3 regions of the Streptomyces sp. NPDC059224 genome follow, and region 1 is predicted to be linked to each of the others. Evidence: riboswitches for the same ligand, from Rfam matches in the RefSeq annotation. Region 1 holds a riboswitch; each other region holds the start of a gene.
What was found. A riboswitch is a leader RNA that binds a small molecule or an ion and turns the genes downstream of it on or off. The one in region 1 is predicted to bind thiamine pyrophosphate.
Positions count from the first base shown of each region.

Region 2: another riboswitch for thiamine pyrophosphate. It lies ahead of ACFXI4_RS26675 (thiamine ABC transporter substrate binding subunit); the one in region 1 lies ahead of thiO (glycine oxidase ThiO).
Region 3: another riboswitch for thiamine pyrophosphate. It lies ahead of thiC (phosphomethylpyrimidine synthase ThiC); the one in region 1 lies ahead of thiO (glycine oxidase ThiO).

Region 1 is NZ_JBHZAN010000009.1:96,827-104,569, forward strand. Features, by position in the region: gene metF (methylenetetrahydrofolate reductase [NAD(P)H]) at 1-821, opposite strand, end outside; gene thiE (thiamine phosphate synthase) at 937-1,587, opposite strand; gene ACFXI4_RS11710 (Rv2175c family DNA-binding protein) at 1,622-1,987, opposite strand; gene ACFXI4_RS11715 (NAD(P)/FAD-dependent oxidoreductase) at 2,073-3,311, opposite strand; TPP riboswitch at 3,441-3,552, shown strand; gene thiO (glycine oxidase ThiO) at 3,550-4,719, shown strand; gene thiS (sulfur carrier protein ThiS) at 4,716-4,916, shown strand; gene ACFXI4_RS11730 (thiazole synthase) at 4,920-5,714, shown strand; gene pknB (Stk1 family PASTA domain-containing Ser/Thr kinase) at 5,814-7,739, shown strand.
Region 2 is NZ_JBHZAN010000024.1:119,134-126,876, forward strand. Features, by position in the region: gene ACFXI4_RS26655 (phosphatidate cytidylyltransferase) at 1-187, shown strand, start outside; gene ACFXI4_RS26660 (cytochrome P450) at 411-1,598, shown strand; gene ACFXI4_RS26665 (PP2C family protein-serine/threonine phosphatase) at 1,851-3,065, opposite strand; gene rlmN (23S rRNA (adenine(2503)-C(2))-methyltransferase RlmN) at 3,405-4,511, shown strand; TPP riboswitch at 4,529-4,636, shown strand; gene ACFXI4_RS26675 (thiamine ABC transporter substrate binding subunit) at 4,713-5,783, shown strand; gene ACFXI4_RS26680 (ABC transporter permease) at 5,819-7,417, shown strand; gene ACFXI4_RS26685 (ABC transporter ATP-binding protein) at 7,417-7,743, shown strand, end outside.
Region 3 is NZ_JBHZAN010000013.1:171,819-179,561, forward strand. Features, by position in the region: gene ACFXI4_RS16340 (LacI family DNA-binding transcriptional regulator) at 1-831, shown strand, start outside; gene ACFXI4_RS16345 (metallophosphoesterase) at 1,180-2,268, shown strand; gene ACFXI4_RS16350 (hypothetical protein) at 2,449-3,318, shown strand; gene ACFXI4_RS16355 (DUF4241 domain-containing protein) at 3,653-4,810, opposite strand; gene thiC (phosphomethylpyrimidine synthase ThiC) at 5,083-6,903, opposite strand; TPP riboswitch at 6,896-7,073, opposite strand; gene ACFXI4_RS16365 (YibE/F family protein) at 7,145-7,743, shown strand, end outside.

The DNA of each region.
Region 1 (7,743 bases):
AGCAGCCGCGCACAGAACTCCGTGGCGAACTCGATACCGATGGAGCGTACCGCCGCCGGATCGTCTTTGGCTGCGAGGATCCGCTCTTTCAGGGCGTCCGGGAAGGAAGCGTTGCTGAGTTTGGGCAGTCGTTCCAGCATCTTCACACTGGTGACGGGCAGGATTTCCGGAATCACCGGAGTCTCACAGCCGGCCGCGCCGACCCGGTCGCGAAGGCGAAGGTAGGACTCGGGCCGGAAGAACATCTGGGTGATGGCGTAGTCGGCGCCCGCACGGCACTTGTCGACGAAGTGCCGGACGTCGGTGTCCCAGTCGCCCGAGCGCGGGTGCATCTCCGGGAAGGCGGCGACGCCCACGCAGAAGTCGCCCGACTCCTTGATGAGCCGGACCAGTTCGGCCGCGTAGGTCAGGCCCTGCGGATGCGCCACCCACTCCCCCATGGGGTCGCCGGGCGGGTCGCCGCGCACGGCGAGCATGTTGCGGATCCCGGCGTCCGCGTACTGGCCGATGATGTTGCGCAGTTCGGCCAGGGAGTGGTCGACCGCGGTGAGGTGGGCGACCGGGGTGAGCGTGGTGTCGGCGACGATCTGCTGGGTCTCCTTGACCGTGCCCGCGCGGGTGGAGCCGCCGGCGCCGTAGGTCACGGAGACGAAGTCGGGGGCAACCGCCTCGACCCTCCGGAGCGCGCTCCACAGGTTCCGCTCGCCCTTGGGGGTTTTCGGCGCCGAGAACTCGAACGAGTACGTGGTCTTGCCGGAGGCGAGCATGTCACGCACGGTGCGTGCGCGGTCAGTCCTGGTGGATGCGGTTCCGAGGGCCATACCCGCAGGTTAGTCAGGGGCGGACGGTCACCCAACCGGACTCCGGAGATTTACCCCGGATTGTCGGCCCCGTGTCCGGATACTGGACAAGTTTCCGGACGCCCGTGTCGGACGGCTAGCCGACCGACCGCAGTCGCTTCGCGAATTCGGCGGCCGCGGCGCCCGGGTCGTCGGCCGCGGTGAGCGCGCGGACCACGACCACCCGGCGGGCGCCGGCGTCCAGCACCTGGTCGAGGTTGTCCAGGTCGATGCCGCCGATCGCGAACCAGGGACGGTCGGTGCCCAGCGCGGCGGTGTACCGCACCAGGCCGAGGCCTGGTGCGGGGCGGCCGGGCTTGGTGGGAGTGGGCCAGCAGGGGCCGGTGCAGAAGTAGTCCACGCCGTCCTGGACGGCGGCCGCGGCGGCCTCGGACTCGGCGTGCGTGGAGCGGCCGACCAGGACGTCCGGGCCGAGGATCGCCCGGGCGGCCGGGACCGGCAGGTCCCCCTGGCCGAGGTGGAGCACATCGGCGCCGGCCGCGTGGGCCACGTCCGCGCGGTCGTTGACCGCGAGCAGTTTGCCGTGCCGGGCGCAGGCGTCGGCGAACACGGCGAGGTGCTCCAGCTCCTCGGCGGCCTCCATGCCCTTGTCGCGCAGCTGCACGATGTCGACACCGCCCGCCAGGACCGCGTCCAGGAAACCGGCGAGGTCACCCTGCTCCTTACGGGCGTCCGTGCACAGGTAGAGACGGGCGTCGGCCAGCTGGGCGCGGGCGGTGTCGGTCATTCGGTGTCCCCCGTTGTGTCGGTACCGGCTCGGCTCAGACGGCGAGCGCCTGGGCGCGGCGCTTCACCTCCGTGCCGCGATTCTCGCTGAGCGCCTGCGCGGGGGTGCCGGGCAGGGTCTCGTCGGGCGTGAAGAGCCACTCCAGAATCTCTTCGTCCGTGAAGCCGTCGTCCCGCAGGAGCGTCAGGGTTCCGGACAGGCCCTTGACGACCTTGTCCCCGTCGATGAAGGCGGCGGGGACGTGCAGTGCCCTGTTCTCACCACGGCGGACGGCGATGAGCTGGCCCTCCTTGACCAGCTGCCGCACGCGCGTCACCTCGACGTCCAGCATCTCTGCGATGTCGGGGACGGTGAGCCAGGCGGGGACGAGAGCATCGGTCTTTGCGTCAATCTCGGTCACAGGGTCAAGGGTAGGCGTTTCGGCGGGTGGGGTGCGATCGGTGGCCGTTCGGCCGCGGCCTGTCGCGCCGTCCCCCCCAGCGCCTCTAGAGGGGCTCCGCAGTCGCGTTCTTCAGAGGGCGGGCCGGGTCTGACAACGCCTCGGCGTCCATCCGGCGCCCCGCCTCGATCAGGCGGCGGCCCTGCGCCAGGTCGCGCGGGCGGCCCACCGCCAGCAGAGCGACCAGGCGGTTCTCGCGGAGCCAGCACACGCTCCAGGACGGGCCGGACGGGTCGCCGCGCCAGATCATGCGGTCGGCGACGGCGTGGTGGCCGGCGTACTGCACGAAGCGGCCGAACTGCTCCGACCAGAAGTACGGCACCGGGTCGTAGACCGCGTCCGACTCGCCGAGGATGCCCGCGGCCACCGTGCGCGGGCCCTGGAGGGCGTTGTCCCAGTGGTGGACCAGCAGGCGTTCGCCGTAGCGGCCGGAGGGGAAGGAGGCGCAGTCGCCGACCGCGTAGACGTCCGGGACGCCGGTGCGCAGCCGGTCGTCGGCGAGCACCTCGCCGTGCCGGCCCAGGCCGATGCCGGAGCCGGCCAGCCAGGCGGTGGCGGGGCGGGCTCCGATGCCGACCACGACGGCACCCGCGGGCACCCGCGAGCCGTCGTCGAGCACCACCGCGCCGGGCTCGACCCGCGCCACGCGCGCGTGCGTGCGCAGCTCGGCGCCGCTGTCGGCGTACCAGCCGGTCATCGGCGCGGCCACCTCGGCCGGGAGCGCTCCCGCGAGCGGGCGGTCGGCGGCCTCCACGACGGTCACCGCGCAGCCCGCCTCCCGCGCGGCGGTGGCGAACTCGGCGCCGATCCAGCCCGCGCCGACCACCACGATGTCGTGCTGCCGGGCGAGCACGGGCCGCAGCCGCTCGGCGTCGTCCAGGGTGCGCAGCAGATGGACGCCGGGCACGCCCTCGGTGCCGGGCAGCGTGATCGGCTCGGCGCCGGTGGCGAGCACCAGGACGTCGTACGGCACCGGTCCGGCCTCGGTGTCCAGCTCGCGGTCGGCGGGGCGCACGCCGAGGGCGTCGCGGCCCAGCGCCAGCTCGATGCCGAGCGCCTCGAAGTCGACCTCGAAGGCAGAGCCCTCCGCCTTGCCGAGCAGCACCGCCTTGGAGAGCGGCGGCCGGTCGTAGGGCTGGTGCGGCTCGGCCCCGATCAGGGTGACGCTGCCGGTGAAGCCCTGTTCGCGCAGGGCCACGGCGGTCTGCACCCCGGCCATGCCGGCGCCGACGACGACCACGCGCCGCGTCGGTGACGTGCCTCGTCGCTGCGTCTGCTCGCTCACCTGATCACCATAGACAAGAACGATAGACAACTGACAAAGAGTCAGTCAGGGGGCGTGCTGGGTGACCTGTTCCACACCACCCGGGCAGGCCGTCCTACCGGGGCGGAGCCGCGCGGGCTAGGGTGGCCGGGAAGCACACGCGGGAGCCCGGACGCACCGGGCTGAGAGGGAGGCTGGCGGCCTCCGACCGTACGAACCTGATCCGGGTCATGCCGGCGAAGGGAGGGGCTGGACGCCCATGTCCGCACATACGTCCGACGTCCTCGTCATCGGGGGCGGAATCATCGGCCTGGTCACGGCCTGGCGGTCCGCGCAGCGCGGGCTCGTCACCGCCGTGGCCGACCCCGAGCCCGGCGGCGGGGCCGCGCAGGTCGCGGCGGGGATGCTGGCCGCGGTCACCGAACTGCACTACGGCGAGCAGACCCTGCTGGGGCTGAACCTCACCTCCGCCCGCCGCTACCCCGACTTCGCCGCCGAGCTCACCGAGCTCACCGGCCACGACCTCGGCTACCGGCGCTGCGGCACACTCGCGGTCGCGCTGGACGCCGACGACCGGGCGCACCTGCGCGAGCTGCACGCCCTCCAGCAGCGGTCGGGGCTGGACTCCGAGTGGCTGTCCGGGCGGGAGTGCCGGCGTCTGGAGCCGATGCTCGCGCCGGGTGTGCGCGGCGGGCTGCGGGTCGACGGCGACCACCAGATCGACCCGCGCCGGCTGGCGGCCGCGCTGGTGGCCGCGTGCGAGCGGGCCGGGGTGGTCTTCCACCGCGACTGGGCCGAGCGCCTGGAGGTGGTGCGGGAGCGGGCCACCGGCGCCGTCACGCGCGCGGGCGACCTGCTGGCCGCGGACCGGGTGGTGCTCGCCGCCGGCAGCCTGAGCGGGCGGCTGGCGGGGGTCCCGGAGGACGTGCTGCCGCCGGTGCGGCCCGTGAAGGGGCAGGTGCTGCGGCTGACCGTGCCCGCGGCGTACGCGCCGTTCCTCAGCAGGACCGTACGGGCCGTGGTGCGCGGTGGCCATCTCTACCTGGTGCCCCGGGAGAACGGCGAGCTGGTCGTGGGGGCGACCAGCGAGGAGCTGGGCTGGGACACCACGGTCACCGCGGGGGGCGTGTACGAGCTGCTGCGCGACGCGCACGAGCTGGTGCCCGGCATCACCGAGCTGCCGCTGACCGAGACCCGGGCCGGGCTGCGCCCCGGCTCCCCCGACAACGCGCCGCTGCTCGGGCCGACCCGCCTGGACGGGCTGCTGCTGGCCACCGGTCACCACCGCAACGGGGTGCTGCTCACACCGGTCACGGGGGACGTGATGGCGGAGCTGCTGACCGGCGGTGAGCTGCCCGAAGCCGTCCGTCCCTTCACGCCGAAGCGTTTCGGCCCCGTCCCCGGCGCACTCCTGGAGCAGACCGCATGAACATCTCCGTCAACGGGGAGCGCCGGGAGGTCACCCCGGGCACCGCTCTCGACACGCTCGTGAAGTCCCTGACGGCCGCGCCGTCGGGGGTGGCCGCGGCGGTCAACGAGACCGTCGTACCGCGCGGGGAGTGGCCGGGTACGGCGCTCGCCGAGGGTGACCGGGTGGAAGTCCTGACCGCCGTACAGGGAGGCTGAGCCATGGCCGACGATCCGTTCCTGCTCGGGGGTACCGCCTTCTCGTCCCGGCTGATCATGGGGACCGGGGGTGCGCCCAGCCTGGAGGTGCTGGAGCGGGCGCTGGTCGCGTCCGGTACCGAGCTGACGACGGTCGCGATGCGCCGGGTGGATCCGGGGGTACGGGGGTCCGTGCTGTCGGTCCTGGAGCGGCTCGGGATCCGGGTGCTGCCCAACACTGCCGGCTGCTTCACCGCCGGGGAGGCCGTGCTGACCGCCCGGCTGGCCCGGGAGGCGCTGGGGACCTCGATGGTCAAGCTGGAGGTCATCGCCGACGAGCGGACCTTGCTGCCCGACCCGATCGAGCTCCTCGACGCGGCCGAGACCCTGGTCGACGACGGGTTCACGGTGCTGCCGTACACCAACGACGATCCGGTGCTGGCCCGGAAGCTGGAGGACGTCGGGTGCGCCGCGGTGATGCCGCTGGGGTCGCCGATCGGGTCGGGGCTCGGGATCCGCAACCCGCACAACTTCCGGCTGATCGTCGAGCACGCGCGCGTGCCGGTGATTCTGGACGCGGGAGCCGGTACGGCCTCCGACGTGGCGCTGGCGATGGAGCTGGGCTGCGCGGGAGTGATGCTGGCGTCCGCGGTGACCCGGGCACAGGATCCGGAACGGATGGCGTCCGCCATGCGGGCCGGGGTGGAGGCGGGACGGCTGGCCCGGCTGGCCGGCCGGATCCCGTTCCGTCACTTCGCGCAGGCGTCCTCCCCCGCGGAGGGCCTGGCCGTCCTGGACCCCGAACGCCCCGCCTTCTGAGCCACCGGCCCGTGCCCGGCGCGTCACAGGTGTGTCGTAGTCCGTGGGGAAATCTGTCTCACCTGTGGGGGTTTCGGCTGGGGCTCGTACACTCGCGGGGTGGATACGACGCTTCAGGACCCCCTTGTCGGGCGTGTGCTCGACGGCCGTTATCGCGTCGACGCGCGGATCGCCGTCGGCGGGATGGCCACGGTCTACCGGGCCCTGGACGTGCGGCTGGACCGGGTGCTCGCGCTGAAGGTGATGCATCCGGCGCTCGCCGCCGACGGTTCCTTCGTCGAGAGATTCATCCGGGAGGCCAAGTCGGTCGCCCGGCTGGCCCATCCCAATGTCGTCCAGGTCTTCGACCAGGGGACCGACGGGCCGTACGTGTATCTCGCGATGGAGTACATCGCCGGCTGCACCCTCCGTGACGTGCTGCGCGAGCGCGGCGCGCTGCAGCCGCGGGCCGCGCTGGACATTCTGGAGCCGGTGCTGGCGGCGCTGGGCGCCGCGCACCGCGCCGGTTTCGTGCACCGCGACATGAAGCCCGAGAACGTGCTGATAGGGGACGACGGGCGGGTCAAGGTCGCCGACTTCGGCCTGGTGCGGTCCGTGAACAGCGTCACGAACACCACTGGCGCCGTGCTCGGGACCGTGGCGTACCTGGCGCCCGAGCAGGTCGAGAACGGGGTCGCCGATCCCCGCGTCGACGTCTACGCGTGCGGCGTGGTGCTCTACGAGATGCTCACCGGGGAGAAGCCGCACGACTCGGACTCGCCCGCGGTGATCCTCTACAAGCATCTCCACGAGGACGTGCCGGCGCCGTCCGCCGTCGTGCCGGGGCTGGCCCACGAACTGGACGTGCTGGTCGCCCACGGCACCGCCCGTGATCCCGGGGCCCGGCCGTACGACGCCGTCGCGCTGCTGGCCCTGGTCCGTCAGGCGCGGGCCGCCCTTGGCGACGAGCAGCTGGACGCCGTGCCGCCGCAGGCGCTCACCGAGGGACACGACATAGCCGAGGACCGGACGAGCGTCATCCCACGGTCGCTGACCGTGCCCCGGCCGCTGCCCGTCAACGAACCGGACGGCCAGGTCCTGACGACCAGCCGGTTCGAGACGCCGCCGGTGCCGGAGCGCCGGCACGGTGCCCGCCGCGGGTCCCGGCGCGGCCTGGTGACGCTCCTTGTCGCCGTCCTGGTCCTCTTCGGCGCCGGCACCGGGATCTGGTACATCAACTCCGGGCAGTTCACCAAGGTCCCGCCGCTGCTGTCGAAGACCGAGGCACAGGCCACCACGCGGCTGAAGGAGGCCGGGCTCGACGTCAAGAACGTCGAGCACGCCTACAGCGACACCGTGAAGCGGGGCACGGTGATCAGCACCGACCCGGCGGCCGGCCGGCGCATCCGCGGCAACGACGCGGTGACCCTGACCATCTCGGACGGCCCGGAGACGGTGAAGGTGCCCGAGACACAGGGCCGCACGCAGGCCCGGGCCAAGGCGCTGCTGAAGGCCGAAGGACTCGAACCGGGCATGGTGACGCGGGAGTTCAGCGACGACGTGCCCAGGGGGTCGGTCATCTCCACCGATCCGGGCGCCGGCAGCGAGCGGCACGCGGGGACGGCGATCGCGCTCGTCGTCAGCAAGGGTTCGCCGGTCGACGTCCCCGATGTCACCGGTGACGACCTGGACGAGGCCCGGCAGGAGCTGCAGGAGGCCGGGCTGAAGGTGACCGTGTCGGCCACCGAGGTCACCTCCGAGTACGACCAGGGGCAGGTGGCCCGGCAGACCCCGGCGGGCGACGCGCGGGCCGCCGAGGGCGACACGGTGACGCTGACGCTGTCCAAGGGGCCGGAGATGGTCGAGGTGCCGGACGTGGTCGGGGCCACGGTCGACGACGCGACGAAGCTGCTGAAGCAGTCCGGCTTCCAGGTCAAGGAGGACCGCGGGCTGCTGGGACTGTTCGGCGACACCGTCAAGCGGCAGTCGGTGGACGCCGGGGAACAGGCGCCCAAGGGGTCGACGATCACCATCACCATCCGGTGACCGC
Region 2 (7,743 bases), on a different contig from region 1:
CCTCGCGGTCGCGGCCAGCGCCACCCTCGGCGACCTCGGCGAGTCCATGATCAAGCGGGACCTGGGCATCAAGGACATGGGCACCCTGCTCCCCGGTCACGGCGGAATCATGGACCGACTGGACTCCCTGCTGCCGACAGCTCCGGTCGTGTGGCTGCTGATGGTGCTCTTCGTCGGCAGCGGCTGACGTACACCTGGTGTGTCCGGGCCCCCGTCCTGCACAGGGCGGGGGCCCGTCGGCCTGCCCGGCCCCGGATGACGCAACAGAAATCGCATGGCCCCTCCGGTCGGAGCAGACTCCCTGTGAGGACGCCGCGTCCTCCGACGCGGTCCTCCGACGCGCAGGGAGTACGCCCCTGCCCCTCGACCCGGCCCCGGCCGCCACCCCGGACCCGCCCCCGCCGCCTCCGGTGCGGTCCTGGCCCGTCGACGACCTGCCCGCGCTCGACCCCGACCCGTTCCTCGACGAGATGCTGCGGGACGAGCCGGTCACGCGGATCAGACTGGCGCACGGCGAGGGCCACGCCTGGCTCGTCACCCGGTACGAGGACTGCCGTCTCGTGACCTCCGACCACCGCTTCTCCCGGGAACAGGTCGTCGGCCGTGACGTCACCAGCATGCGCCCGGAGCCCGTGGCCTCGCAGACGGCGGGCCTGCAGTACATCGACCCGCCCCGGCACAACCGGCTGCGCCGGGTCGTCGCCCGCGCCTTCACCGGGCGGGCCATGCAGCGGCTGCGGCCGATGGCCGAGCGCCGGGCCGCGGCACTGCTCGACGTGATGGCGGCCGCCGGGCCGCCCGCCGACCTCATGGAGCACCTGCACGGCCCCTTCCCGGTCGCCGTGGTCCGTGACTTCCTCGGCGTCGACGAGAAGGACTGGCATCGCTGGGCGGCGACCGGCGAGGCCCTGCTGTCCGCCGGTGCCGACTCCGAGGAGCGCACCAAGGAGGCCGCCCGGACCACCCGGACCCGGATCGCCGAACTGCTCCGGCACCGGCGCGATGAATCCCGGGAGGACCTCGCCGGAGTGCTGGCGCTGGCCACCGTGGCCGGCGAGATCACCGAGGACGAGGCGATCTCCCTGGCCACCGCGATCCAGGTGAGCGGCGGTCACGCGGTCCGCAACAACAGCGGCTCGATGATGTACGCGTTGCTCACCCACCCCGGCCATCTGGAGCGGCTGCGCCGTGAGCCGGAGCTGCTCCCCAGGGCCGTGGACGAGCTCTTCCGCTACGTCCCGCACCGCAACGGCGTCGGCATCCCGCGGGTCGCCGTCGAGGACGTCGTGGTCGGCGGCCAGACGATCCGGGCCGGTGAGGTCGTCTACAACGCGTATGTCGCCGCCAACCGCGATCCCGCGGTCTTCCCCGACCCCGACGAGCTGGACTTCGACCGCGCCGACGGCCCCCACCTGGCGTTCGGACACGGTCCGCACCACTGCATGGCGGCGATCATGGCCCGTATGGAGGCCGAGATCATGATCGGCTCGGTCCTGACCCGCTTCCCCGGCATCCGGCTGGCCGTACCCGCCGAGGAGGTCGAGTTCCAGCTGCACGGGCTGATCCGCGGGCCGCGCACACTGCCGGTGACCTGGTGACCGGCAGGCGTTCCGCACGGTCATCCGAGCGGGGATCACCATCCCCGGCTCCCAGGAAAGCCGTGCTCTCGCAAGCGGGTCTCCGCTGGTCATCCGTGCTGGTCCCCATACCACTCGAACGAGGGAGCAGCCGGCGCGGCTCCGGATGTCGTAAATCAGGCAGGCGTCTTTCCGCCCCGTCAGGCATGTGTGCGGGCGGGTCCTGTGCCGCATCGGCGGGCGGAGAACTGCCGTGCGAGCACTGAGACACCCTCACAGGCTGACGACGACCAGGGCGGTGTCGTCTGTGACGCCTTCGGCGGGGATCAGGTCGTTCATCACGGCATCGGCGAGTGCTTCGGGGGTGGTGAGTTCCCTGTGGCGGATCAGGGCGTCGGTGAGTTGGCCGAGTCCGGTGTCGATGTCCTGGTGGCGGCGTTCGATGAGGCCGTCGGTGTAGAGCAGGAGGGTGCCGCCGTCGGTGAAGGCGGTGGTGGCTTCCGGCCGCGGGCTGGACTCGAGGACGGCATCCAGCGGCGGATCGGTCGCCCGGTCCAACAACTCCACAGTGCCGTCGCCGCGAAGAAGGACCGGAGGGGGGTGGCCGGCGCTGGAGTAGGTGATGAGGTGGCGGCTGAAGTCGACGAAGGCGGTCACCGCCGTGGTCGACTCGGCGCCGGTGACGCAATGCGCGTACCGGCCGAGGACCTCGAGGGCCTGGGCGGGGCCGGTGGCGACCAGGGAGGTGGCGGACAGGGCGCTGCGGAGCCGACCCATGATGCCCGCGGCCTCCAGGCCGTGGCCGACGACATCGCCCACTGCCACGGCGATCTTGTCGCCGTCCTGGAGTTGGACCAGGTCGTACCAGTCGCCGCAGACATTGAGGGAGCCGACCGCGGGCCGGTAGCGGACGGCGTACCGGTGATGGCCGATCGGGGGCGGAACGGGGAGCATGGCGCGCTGCAGGGCGAGGGCGACCTCACGCTCACGGGCATGGGCGCGACGCAGGCGCTCGTTCACTTCGTGCAGCTGCCGCATCCGGCTGAAGAGCTCGGCCTCGAGCCGGCGTGAGCCGTCCGGCCGGCTGGTGGCGCGCAGGAGTTCAGTGACTTCCTCGACGCGGTGGATCACCAGGGCGATGTGGCCGTCGGGCGCGAAGAGGGGCGCGTTGACCGAGCTCCAGTAGCGTTCCTCCCAATGGCCGGGGCGCTGCGCGGATTCCACGTCGTAGCGCTGCAGGTCCATGTCGATCTCGCGGTTGGCCAGGACCGCGCGCAGGGATGTCTCCAGGTGGCGGGCGCTGGAGGCTGCCGGGTCCTGCGGGCTGCCGGGGAAGGCGTCGAAGAGGTAGCGGCCCACCACCTGGTCGCGGCTGCGTCCGGCCTGGCGCAGCCACGCGAGGTTGGCGTCGGCGAAGACCAGATCGGGAGTCAGCAGAGCGACTGCGCCCGGCAGTGCCTGGAACACTGCCGCGTAGTCGATATTCATGGATGCAGGATATGGATGAATGGTGTGATTCACGCTTACCGGCGTCCTCCTGACGGAGACCCGGGCCTTTCTCTGCCGGCGGCAGCCCGGTCAGGAAGCCAAGGCCCTGGTTACCGCAAGCCAAGGCCCTGGTGGACGGGGAGGTCCTCCGGCGCACCGCCCGCAACCGTCAGGTCAAGGGCCGGCTCGGTGAGTGGCCGACAGCCGACGAGCGATCTCCGCCGGGCCGTCCCTGGGTCGTCCCGTGCCGCTCGGCGATGACAGGTGACCCTGCCGACGGCAGGCGTGGCGAGCGCCCGCCCCAGGTCACCCGATTGGATCTGCGACACTGGTAGCGCCATGCCTAAGCCCGGAGAACTTACCTTTGTCGCGCCGCGCGGAGCCAAGAAGCCGCCGCGGCATCTCGCCGACCTCACGCCCGCCGAGCGCAAGGACGCGGTGGCCGAGATCGGTGAGAAGCCGTTCCGCGCCAAGCAGCTCTCGCAGCACTACTTCGCGCGGTACACGCACGAGCCCGAGCAGTGGACGGACATTCCGGCCGGCTCCCGGGACCGGCTGCGGGACGCGTTGTTCCCCGAGCTGATGACCGTCGTGCGGCATCTGTCGACCGACGAGGGGACGACACGCAAGACGCTGTGGCGGCTGTTCGACGGCACGCTCGTGGAGTCCGTGCTGATGCGCTACCCGGACCGGGTGACCATGTGCATCAGCTCACAGGCGGGGTGCGGGATGAACTGCCCGTTCTGCGCGACCGGCCAGGCGGGCCTGGACCGGAACCTGTCCGCCGCCGAGATCGTCCACCAGATCGTGGACGGGATGCGGGCGCTCAGGGACGGGGACGTGCCGGGCGGCCCGGCGCGGCTCTCCAACATCGTGTTCATGGGCATGGGCGAGCCCCTCGCCAACTACAAGCGCGTCGTCACCGCCATCCGCGCGCTGACCGACCCGGCCCCGGACGGCCTGGGCCTGTCCCAGCGCGGGATCACCGTGTCGACGGTCGGGCTCGTGCCGGCCATCCACCGGTTCGCCGACGAGGGCCTCAAGTGCCGGCTGGCGATCTCCCTGCACGCCCCCGACGACGAACTGCGCGACACCCTGGTCCCCGTGAACACCCGGTGGAAGGTGCGCGAGGTCCTCGACGCGGGGTTCGAGTACGTCGAGAAGAGCGGGCGTCGGCTGTCGATCGAGTACGCCCTCATCCGGGACATCAACGACCAGGCGTGGCGGGGCGACCGGCTGGGCCGCCTGCTCAAGGGCAAGCCCGTGCACGTCAACCTCATCCCGCTGAACCCGACACCGGGCTCGAAGTGGACCGCCTCCCGGCCCGAGGACGAGAAGGCGTTCGTCGAGGCGATCGCCGCGCACGGTGTGCCCGTCACCGTCCGGGACACCCGCGGGCAGGAGATCGACGGGGCATGCGGTCAGCTCGCGGCGACCGAGCGGTAGGATCGGGACACATTTTCATATTCCGACAGGGGAGCGCCACAGCGCTGAGAGTGCGGCAATCGGGCCGCAGACCCTCTGAACCTCGCCCAGGTCATTCTGGGTAGGAAGTTCGGTCATCACTCAAGCTGTTGTGCCCTGCCCGGGTGGTTCCACCGGGTGGGGCCGCGTCTCTTCCTGGTCCACCCCAGGAGGAAAACACCAGTGCACACCAAGACCTTCTTGGCCGCGGCCGTCGGGCTCGGTCTCGTCACGCTGTCCGCGTGCGGGTCGTCCTCCGGCGATGCCGCGGACTCCAGGACCGTCACCCTGGTCAGCCACGACTCGTGGGCCGTCTCCAAGAACGTGCTCCAGGACTTCGAGAAGCGGTCCGGCTACAAGGTGCACGTCCTCAAGGACGGCGACGCAGGTCAGGCCGTCAACAAGGCCGTCCTCACCAAGGACAACCCGCAGGGCGACGTCTTCTTCGGCGTCGACAACACCCTGCTGTCCAGGGCCCTCGACAACGGGCTCTTCCAGCCGTACGAGGCCAAGGGGCTGGACCGGGTCGGCGCCGGCTACCAGCTCGACGCCGCCAAGCACCGGGTCACGCCCGTCGACTACGGCGACATCTGCGTCAACTACGACAAGGCCTACTTCAGCGAGCACAGGCTGACCCCGCCCGCCTCCTACGCCGACCTCGTCAAGCCGCAGTACAAGAACCTCCTCGTCACGGAGAACGCGGCCACCTCCTCGCCGGGCCTGGGATTCCTGCTCGGCAGCGCCGCCCAGTACGGCGACGGCGGATGGCAGGGCTACTGGAAGAAGCTCAAGGACAACGGCGTCAAGGTCGTCGACGGCTGGGAGCAGGCCTACAACGAGGAGTTCTCCGGCTCGGCCGGCGGGAAGAAGGCCAAGGGCGACCGGCCGCTCGTCGTGTCGTACGCCTCCTCCCCGCCCGCCGAGGTCATCTACGGCGACCCGAAGCCGAGCACCGCGCCCACCGGCGTCGCGACCGGCACCTGCTTCCGGCAGATCGAGTTCGCCGGGCTGCTGAGCAACGCCGGGAACACCAAGGGCGGCAAGGCGCTCATCGACTTCCTGGTCTCCAAGGAGTTCCAGGAGGACATGCCGTTGAACATGTTCGTGTATCCGGTCCTCAAGGGGGCGGCCGTGCCCGCCGAGTTCACGAAGTACGGGCCCGCCGCCCAGGACCCCGAGACCATGGCGCCCGAGAAGATCGCCGCCAACCGTGACCAGTGGGTCAAGACGTGGACCTCACTCGTACTCAAGTAGCGGGCGGGCGCGGCAGCGCGGCGCGGCTCGGCCTGATGGCCGTGCCCGTCGCGTTCTTCGCCGTCTTCTTCGCCTGGCCGGTCGCGGCGATCGTCACGCGCGGGCTGAAGACCGACGGGGGGTGGCGGCTCGGGCGGATCGCCGATGTCGTCGGCCAGTCGGACATCCGGCACGTCCTGTGGTTCACCACCTGGCAGGCGCTCGCCTCCACCGGGCTCACCCTGCTGGTGGCGCTGCCGGCCGCCTATGTCTTCGCCCGCCTGGACTTTCCGGGCAGACAGGTACTGCGGGCCGTGGTGACGGTGCCCTTCGTGCTGCCGACGGTGGTGGTCGGTACGGCGTTCCTGGCGCTGGTCGGCCGCGGCGGCCTGCTGGACGAGCTGTGGGGCGTACGACTGGACACCACTGTCTGGGCGATCCTGGTCGCGCACGTCTTCTTCAACTACGCGGTCGTCGTACGGACCGTGGGCGGACTGTGGGCGCAACTGGACCCGCGGCAGGAGGAAGCCGCGCGGATGCTGGGCGTCTCGCCGTTCGGCGCCTGGCGGAAGGTCACCCTGCCGGCGCTGGCGCCCGCCGTGGCCGCCGCCGCGCTGATGGTCTTCCTGTTCACCTTCACGTCCTTCGGTGTGGTGCAGATCCTCGGCGGACCGACCTTCTCCACCCTCGAAGTGGAGATCTACCGGCAGACCTCCGAGATCTTCGACCTCGCCACGGCCGCCGTCCTGACGATCGTGCAGTTCGTGGCGGTCGGCGCGATCCTCGCCGTGCACGCGTGGACGGTACGGCGGCGGGAGAGTGCGCTGCGGCTGGTGGACCCGTCGGTGACGGCGCGCCGGCCGCGTGGGGCCGGGCAGTGGGCGCTGCTCACGGGCGTCCTCGCGACCGTCGCCGTACTCCTCGTGCTGCCGCTGGCGGTGCTGGTGCGGCGGTCGCTCGACGGGGGATTCGGCTACTACCGGGCGCTGGGCGACGCCGACGGGGGCACCTTCCTGGTCGCGCCCGTCCAGTCGGTGGTCAATTCCCTCGAGTACGCCGTCGCCGCGACCGCCGTCGCCGTGGTGATCGGCGGGCTGGCCGCCGCCGCGCTGGCCCGGCGGGACGCGGGGCGGCTGGTTCGGGGCTTCGACGCGCTGCTGATGCTGCCGCTCGGGGTGTCCGCGGTGACGGTCGGCTTCGGGTTCCTGATCGCGCTCGACAGGCCGCCACTGGATCTGCGGCAGTCCTGGATCCTGGTGCCGCTCGCGCAGGCGCTGGTCGGGGTGCCGTTCGTGGTCCGCACCATGCTGCCCGTGCTGCGTGCCGTGGACGAACGGCTGCGGGAGGCGGCGGCCGTGCTCGGGGCCTCGCCGTGGCGGGTGTGGCGGGAGGTCGATCTGCCGATGGTGCGCCGGGCGCTGCTGGTCGCGGCGGGCTTCGCCTTCGCGGTGTCGCTCGGGGAGTTCGGGGCCACGGTGTTCATCGCCCGGCCGGACAACCCGACCCTGCCGGTGGCCGTGGCGCGGCTGCTGTCCCGCCCCGGCGATCTCAACTACGGCCAGGCGATGGCCCTTTCCACGATTCTGATGGTGGTGTGCGCGGTGGCGCTGCTGGTGCTGGAACGGCTGCGGACCGACCGGACGGGGGAGTTCTGATGCCGCTTCTCGAACTGGAGCAGGCCACCGTGCGGTTCGGCGGGCGGGCCGTGCTCGACGCCGTGGACCTCAAGGTCGCCGAGCACGAGGTGGTGTGTGTGCTCGGGCCGAGCGGGAGCGGCAAGTCGACGCTGCTGCGGGTGGTGGCGGGGTTGCAACCGCCCGATGCGGGCCGGGTGTTGCTCGACGGGCAGGACCAGGCGCGGGTACCGGCGCATCAGCGCGGGGTCGGGCTGATGTTCCAGGACCATCAGCTGTTCCCGCAGCGTGACGTGGGCGGGAACGTGGCCTTCGGGCTCCGGATGCGCGGTGCGGGCAAGGACCGG
Region 3 (7,743 bases), on a different contig from region 1:
CCTTTCACCTTCACCGAATTCGCGTACTTCGCCGAGATGGCGCGGGCCGCCACCTCGGCCGCGCTCGCCCGCGGCTACGCCCTGGTGATCCTCCCCGCGACCTCACGCCACGACGTGTGGTCGAACGTCGCCCTGGACGGCACGGTCGTCATCGACCCGTCCGACCAGGACCCGGTGGTCAGCGAGCTGGTCCGGCAGGGGCTGCCGGTGGTCTCCGACGGCCGTCCGGCCGGTTCGCTGCCGGTCACCGCCTGGGTGGACAACGATCACGAGGCCGCCGTACTCGGCATCCTCGACCATCTCGCCGCCGCGGGCGCCCGCCGGATCGGCCTGCTCACGGGCACCACGACGGACACGTACACCCACCTGTCCACCACCGCCTACCTGCGCTGGTGCGAACGGGTCGGCCAGGACCCGGTCTACGAGGCCTACCCGGCGCACGACCCCTGCGCGGGTGCCGTCGCCGCCGACCGGCTGCTGGCCCGCCCGGACCGTCCCGACGCCGTCTACGGCCTCTTCGACCCCAACGGCACCGACCTGCTCGCCGCCGCCCGCCGCTACGGGCTGCGTGTCCCCGACGACCTGCTGCTGGTGTGCTGCAGCGAGTCGACCGTGTACGCCAACACCGAGCCGCCCATCACCACGCTCTCCCTGAAGCCGCGCCGTATCGGGACGGCGGTGGTGCAGCTGCTGATCGACGCGATCGAGGGAGTGGAATCGGACCAGCCTGTCGAGCAGGTGATACCGACCGAACTGATCGTGCGTACCTCCTCCCAGCGACGCCCGCCGCGCACCACGGTCAGCCCCCCACGGGCACCGGAGGAGGAGTAGAACGAACGGCCCGCACTCCCGGACGGACGCCCGGCACCCTCGTACGGCCGGTCCGCACCCACCCGCGGACGCTCCGTGCGCCCATCCGGGCCGTCCCCGCGCGCACGGAGGCCGCCGACGCGCCTGCCGGGCGTCGGCGAAAGACGGCCGGGAGGTGGGCGGCGGACCGCCGAACCCCTGCCCAACCGGGGCGAAAGCCGCGCTGAACCGGAGTCCTGTTCCGATTCACCACCCCTGGGTCATCACACGGCGCGACGGGCGTTCCTATGATGGGCGCACGACACCGCGGGCCGCTGCGACCAGGCAGTCCGAAGCGGTGCAGATGCGGCGCGATGGTGGAGGGGTCTGATGACTCAGGGGGCCGGTCAGGGACCCGAGGCGGAACGGACGGCGACGTTGCGGGACTTCCGGGTGCCCGCGTACGTCAACGAGACCGGTCCGTACGCCCAGGACACCCGCCCCGCCGACGCCGCCCCGCCGCTCGACGAGCCGTACCCCGACGGATATCCCGACGGGTACACGCCCACCCAGCGCGATCTGCCCGTCATCAACCGCGGCGACACGATCCAGCTGCCGGTCGACCCGGCCGCCGAACCGGCCGCCCGGACGGCGGCCGGTCCTGGCCCGCTGTTCGTCGTCGGCGACGTGCACGGCTACTTGGACGAACTGATCGGCGCACTGCGCGAGCAGGGGCTGATCGACGCGGAGGGGCAGTGGTGCGCGGGCACCGCCCGGCTCTGGTTCCTCGGCGACTTCACCGACCGGGGTCCGGACGGCATCGGCGTCATCGACCTGGTGATGCGGCTGTCCGCCGAGGCGGCCGCGGCCGGCGGCTACTGCAAGGCCCTCATGGGCAACCACGAGCTGCTGCTGCTCGGCGCGAAGCGGTTCGGCGACACCCCCGTCAACTCCGGCGCGGGCACCGCGACCTTCCAGGCGGCCTGGCTGCTCAACGGCGGCCAGAAGACCGACATGGACCGGCTCCAGGACCACCACCTCCAGTGGATGGCCCGCCTGGACGCGGTCGAGGAGGTCGACGGCTACCTGCTGGTCCACTCCGACACCACCGCGTACCTCGACTACGGCGACTCGATCGAAGCGGTCAACGACATGATCCGCGAGACCATCACCCGTAATGACGCGGACGAGGTCTGGGACCTGTTCCGTAAGTTCACCAAGCGGTTCTCCTTCCGCGACGAAGGGGGTGCAGACGCCGTCCGTTCCCTCCTCGATACGTACGGCGGCACCCGCATCGTTCACGGACACAGCCCGATTCCCTATCTGCTGGGGGAAGTCGGCTCCGAGGACGGCGAGGAGAACAAGGGCCCCGTCGTGGAAGGACCGCACGTCTACGCGGACGGGCTCGCCATCGCCATGGACGGCGGAGTGACCATGGCCGGAAAGCTCCTGGTCAGGCAACTTCCGCTGGACGGCTGAGGGTTCGGCGCGCTGTCCTGTACCCCGATGTCACACGCGGGCCACCCCCAATTTCCGGCAACCCCCTGTCACCGCGTGCCTTAACGGCTCTACCATCGGTTTATCCGTAGCAGGCTCCCCTCCGTTTCTGCCCGACGGCTCGCCGGCGTGCGAGCCCCAAGCCCTACGGAGCATCGGGGGATGCACATGAACAGCGTTCCGCAGCACCTGCACAGCGAGGACCGCCAGGAATACGAGCGGATCCTCGATGAGGCGCTGCGCTCCGCCCCTTACCGTCCCGAACTGGCCGGCGCCGGCCGGCGTCTGAACACCGAACAGCTGCGCACCATGGCGCTCAACGCCACCGCACTGATAACGGCGGCCGCGGCGACCGAGTACCAGCACTATGTGAAGGTCCGCGAGGAACTGCGCAACCCTGCGCGGTCCACCCCGGCCACCGTCCACGAGTCCGGCTCCCAGGAGTCGGCCACGGGCGGTGCGATGGGGCTCGCCACCACCCTCGGCGAGGCGGCCGAGACCACGGGCGCCGGCGGCTTCGCCCTCGCCCTGGTCCTGGCACCCGTGCTCGCCGGTACCGCCGCCGCGATCTTCCTCCTCGTCGGCTACGTCCTGAGGATGCTGGACCCGGCTCCGGCGTTCGCCCAGACCATGCTCACAGCGGGCTGGGTCTTCGGCGTCGTGGCCGCGGCCGCCATCCTCATGGCCGGGGCGGGACTGCTGCTCACCGCACTGCGCAACAGCCCCTCACTGGAGGCCGGAGCCTACGGCGAACCCGGTGGGGAGGTGGCCAAGGCCCGGGACGCCTGGCGGGACGTCCTGCTGGAACGCGGCATCCTGCCCTTCCTGCGGGAAGCACTGGCCACCGAGCCCGGCACGGCCGAACTGCGCCGTACGACCCCCTCGGGTCCGGGGAGCCGGATGCCGCGCCTGGGCTACGACCGTCCCGGTTTCAGCACCGACGACGGCACAGCCCCAGCCTCCCGGCCGAGCTTCACCAGCCCGGACTACACCAGCCCGGACTTCGGAGGCCCGGAACACCAGCCGGAATAGCCCGGCTTGCGCCCCCCGGCCGGGGGCGCAGGCCGGATACCCGGTCACGCGCGCGGCGCGGATGTCCTCCCCGGTCGGTGATGCCCGAGGGCACCTACGGGCTGGGGTTGCGCAGGATGCCGCTCTCCTGCGGTGGTTTCATCTCCGCCCATGAGAGCGACGGGGCAGGCGTCAACACCCGCCCCGCGGTGAGCGCGGACGGCGGACGAGCGGTCACCATCTGCCTCATCGCCACCGCACCGCCCGACCTCGCCGCCCCGAACCGCGTGACAGGCGCCGTCGCCGACCATGCCCCGTGCGACAGGCCGCACGGGCCCGTCGGGACCCGGATCGCTCAGAGCAGCCGCAGGTCGGGCAGATAGCTGACCACGACCACGACACTCACCGGCTTTCCCGTGCTCGCACGTCCCAGCCACACGGGATACGTGCCGTCCCCGCCGGTGTAGAAGGACACGAGGTCACTGCCGGTTGCCTCGTCCGTGGTGCGCATGTACCCGTCGCTGACGGTCTCTCCGGCGTTGTCCTCCTGCTCCACGAGGTAGCGCCGGTACTTGTCCGCGAGTTCTTCCCACCCCGAGGCATCGGCGAAGGCTCCCGCAGCGCCGTCCGTGTCGAAGCCGAATATCTCGTCCTCACGCAACAGTCTGACGTCGTCCTCCTCCGCCAACGCCAGCTCCCACGAAGCGGCCGGCTCTTCCCCCAGCAGGAGACGGACGGCGACATCCTCCTTCACAGGGGTGCGCATGTCCTCGTACCTCCTTTCGTAGGCAACCACAGCAGCCTGCAGGAGGTACTCGTCCGGAGGGATCCGCTCGGACAGCTCGCGGCCGGCGCCGTGGCCCCCGGTGAGCGGATCCGCGACGACCAGCCTGCCGCTGGGCAGGCGAAGGGCCGCGATGTCCCGGATCGTGCTGACCGTCATCTCCGGCTCGAAGCTCGTCGCGATACGTGTACCCGGCTCGAACAACTCGTCGAGATGGGCTGGTCGGGCCGGACGCGGAGGCGACCAGGGGGAAGGACGGCCATCGACGACACGGTGTGCGCGCCAGGCGTCGGTCTCGCTCTCGGTAGCGTCCGAGAACTCCGGCTGCCGTCCCGACGGCAACGGCTGCGACAGGAGCAACTGCCTGACCCCGTATACACCGAACGCCTCTCTCGCACGCCATCGCTTCTCTTCGGGAATGTCCGCGAGCATGTGGCGTGACGGTCCTCTGTCCCCTTCCGGCTCGCTCACCCTGCGCCCCTTTCCGTTCGGAAAAAGATCCACATAGGTGCGCCCGGCTTCGGGAGCGAACTCGGCCTGCTCCTCGGTGTCATAGCGCCATCCCCCGAGGTGGCGCAGGAACAGGCGCCCGGGTTCCAGCAGGCGCCAGTCCCCCTCCATGGTCCGCCGATCCTGATCGTCGTAGGCCCATGCGCCCACGTGAGAATCGCCCCAGGCCACCAGGTGCACCTCGACCGGTGAGGCATGGCCCTCCAGCCAGTGCACCATCACATAGGGCTTCCCCGCACGGTCCCGTGTCCCGGCCTCGGAACGCGAGAGCGGGTGGACCACGGTCCGGGAGACAAGGTCCCATCCCTCCGCGAAGGACACGTTCACCGTCTGATCGACATCGCGCATCATGCCTCCCGAACTGCACCGATCATGCTCCCGCTGTTTCGAGGAACCATAGGCGTGGCATGTGACAGCGGCCGAGGGCGGTCGTGGATGAGCGGTGCGACAGGCGGTGCCCGGATCAGCCGACCGCGGGCACCGCCCGGAGGTCAGTCGGCGAGCGGCAGGTACACCCGGTTCCCGCCGGCCGCGAACTCCTTCGACTTCTGGAGCATCCCCTCCGCGACCTCCTCCGGTGACGCCCCCTCGGCCGCCGCACCACCGAACCGCTCTGTGATGCTTTGACTGATCTTCATCGAGCAGAACTTCGGCCCGCACATCGAGCAGAAGTGGGCCGTCTTCGCCGGCTCCGCCGGGAGCGTCTCGTCGTGGAACTCACGGGCGGTGTCCGGGTCCAGGGCGAGGTTGAACTGGTCCTCCCACCGGAACTCGAAGCGGGCATCGGACAGCGCGTCGTCCCATTCCTGCGCGCCGGGGTGCCCCTTGGCGAGGTCGGCCGCGTGGGCGGCGATCTTGTAGGTGATCACGCCGGTCTTGACGTCGTCCCGGTTGGGCAGGCCCAGGTGCTCCTTGGGCGTGACGTAGCACAGCATCGCCGTACCCCACCAGGCGATCATCGCGGCACCGATGCCGGAGGTGATGTGGTCGTACGCCGGCGCGACGTCCGTGGTCAGCGGACCGAGCGTATAGAACGGAGCTTCATCGCAGATCTCCTGCTGAAGGTCGATGTTCTCCTTGATCTTGTGCATCGGGACGTGGCCCGGGCCCTCGATCATCGTCTGTACGTGGAAACGCCTGGCGATGCGGTTGAGTTCCCCGAGCGTGCGCAACTCAGCGAACTGGGCCTCGTCATTGGCGTCCGCGATCGAGCCGGGGCGCAGGCCGTCGCCCAGCGAGTACGTGACGTCGTAGGCGGCGAGGATCTCGCAGAGTTCCTCGAAGTTCTCGTACAGGAACGATTCCTTGTGGTGCGCCAGACACCAGGCCGCCATGATCGAGCCGCCGCGCGAGACGATACCGGTCTTGCGGTTGGCGGTGAGCGGCACGTACGGCAGCCGCACACCCGCGTGGACGGTCATGTAGTCCACACCCTGCTCGGCCTGTTCGATCACCGTGTCCTTGTAGATCTCCCAGGTCAGCTCCTCGGCCCTGCCGTCGGCCTTCTCCAGAGCCTGGTAGAGCGGCACCGTGCCGATGGGGACGGGGGAGTTGCGCAGCACCCACTCGCGGGTGGTGTGGATGTTGCGCCCGGTGGACAGATCCATGACCGTGTCGGCGCCCCAGCGGGTCGCCCAGGTCATCTTCTCCACCTCCTCCTCGATCGAGGAGGTCACCGCCGAGTTGCCGATGTTGGCGTTGACCTTCACCAGGAACCGCTTGCCGATGATCATCGGCTCGATCTCCGGGTGGTTGACGTTGGCCGGCAGCACGGCCCGTCCCGCCGCGATCTCCTCACGGACGACCTCGGGGGAGACGTTCTCGCGGATGGCCACGTACTCCATCTCCGGGGTGACCTCGCCCCGGCGGGCGTACGCCAGTTGCGTGACCGCCTCGCCGTCCCGGCTGCGACGCGGCTGGCGGGGGCGGCCGGGGAAGACCGCGTCCAGGTTGCGCAGCCCGCCCCGCGGCGAGGTGTGCTTGATCCCGTCGTCCTCGGGGCGGACGGGGCGGCCCGCGTACTCCGCGGTGTCCCCCCGGCCGATGATCCAGTTCTCCCGCAGCGGCGACAGGCCCCTGCGGACGTCGGTCTCGACGGCCGGATCGGTGTACGGACCGGAGGTGTCGTAGAGCGTGACCGACTGCCCGTTGGTGAGATGCACCTGACGGACCGGCACCCGAAGGTCGGGGCGCGAGCCCTCGACATACCCCTTGTGCCAGCCGATGGACTTCCCGGCCTCCCTGGACGGTTCACCCGCAATGGGCTGTTCGTCCTGGCTGGAGGCAGGCGTGCGTACGTCCTTGTTGGTCATGAGACCTACTCCCTACGCCGGCATTACCCGGTAACAGGTTCGGCGGTCGACGCAGCGGCTTCCGTCGGGCGGCGTTTCCTGTGGAACATTGCTCGTTCCACGTGAAACATCGCGAATACGGAGGTCAGCGCCCTCTCAGCCCGGTGCTCCGAGCTCCCGCGTGTGCAAAGGTGCCTCCACGCTAGCGTCAATTCGGGCGCGGTGAACAGAGGGCCCCTGCCGTTCTTGCGATGATCTGGCGGTGACCACGACACAGCAGCACCCCTACCCGCCCCCCGACCCGAGGCGCGGCAACGGCGCCGCGCAGGGCGGCGGAACCGGCCACGGGGGCGACGGTGCCGGACACGACCACGGGCAGAGCCACCCGTACGGCCAGGGACACGCCCACGGTCACGAGGACGGCCATGCCCACGGCCACCCGCCCGGTGAGGGACCCGGCCAGGGACCCGGTCAGGGCGGCTCCGGGCCAGGCGGCGGACACGGGCACTCGCACAGCCACAGCCATGGGCCCGCCGCGCCCGTCTCCCAGCATCTGCGCAAGGTCATCGCGGCGATCCTGATCCCCTTCACCGCCGCGGTCGTGGTCGGCCTCGTGGTGCTGTGGCCCGGTGGCGCCCCGTCGCACGAACGCACCGGTGTCGGCTTCGACCGCCAGACACAGCAGGCCACCGTCACCGAGGTCGTCTCGGTCAGCTGCAAGTCGGTCAACGCCTCCGGGGGCGGCTCGACCGGCGACACCTCCGCCGAGGAGGGCAACTCGGGGAAGCAGGAGGAGGACGGCACCTGCAAGAAGGCCACGGTCCGAGTCGACACCGGCAAGGACAAGGGCCGTACGTTCAC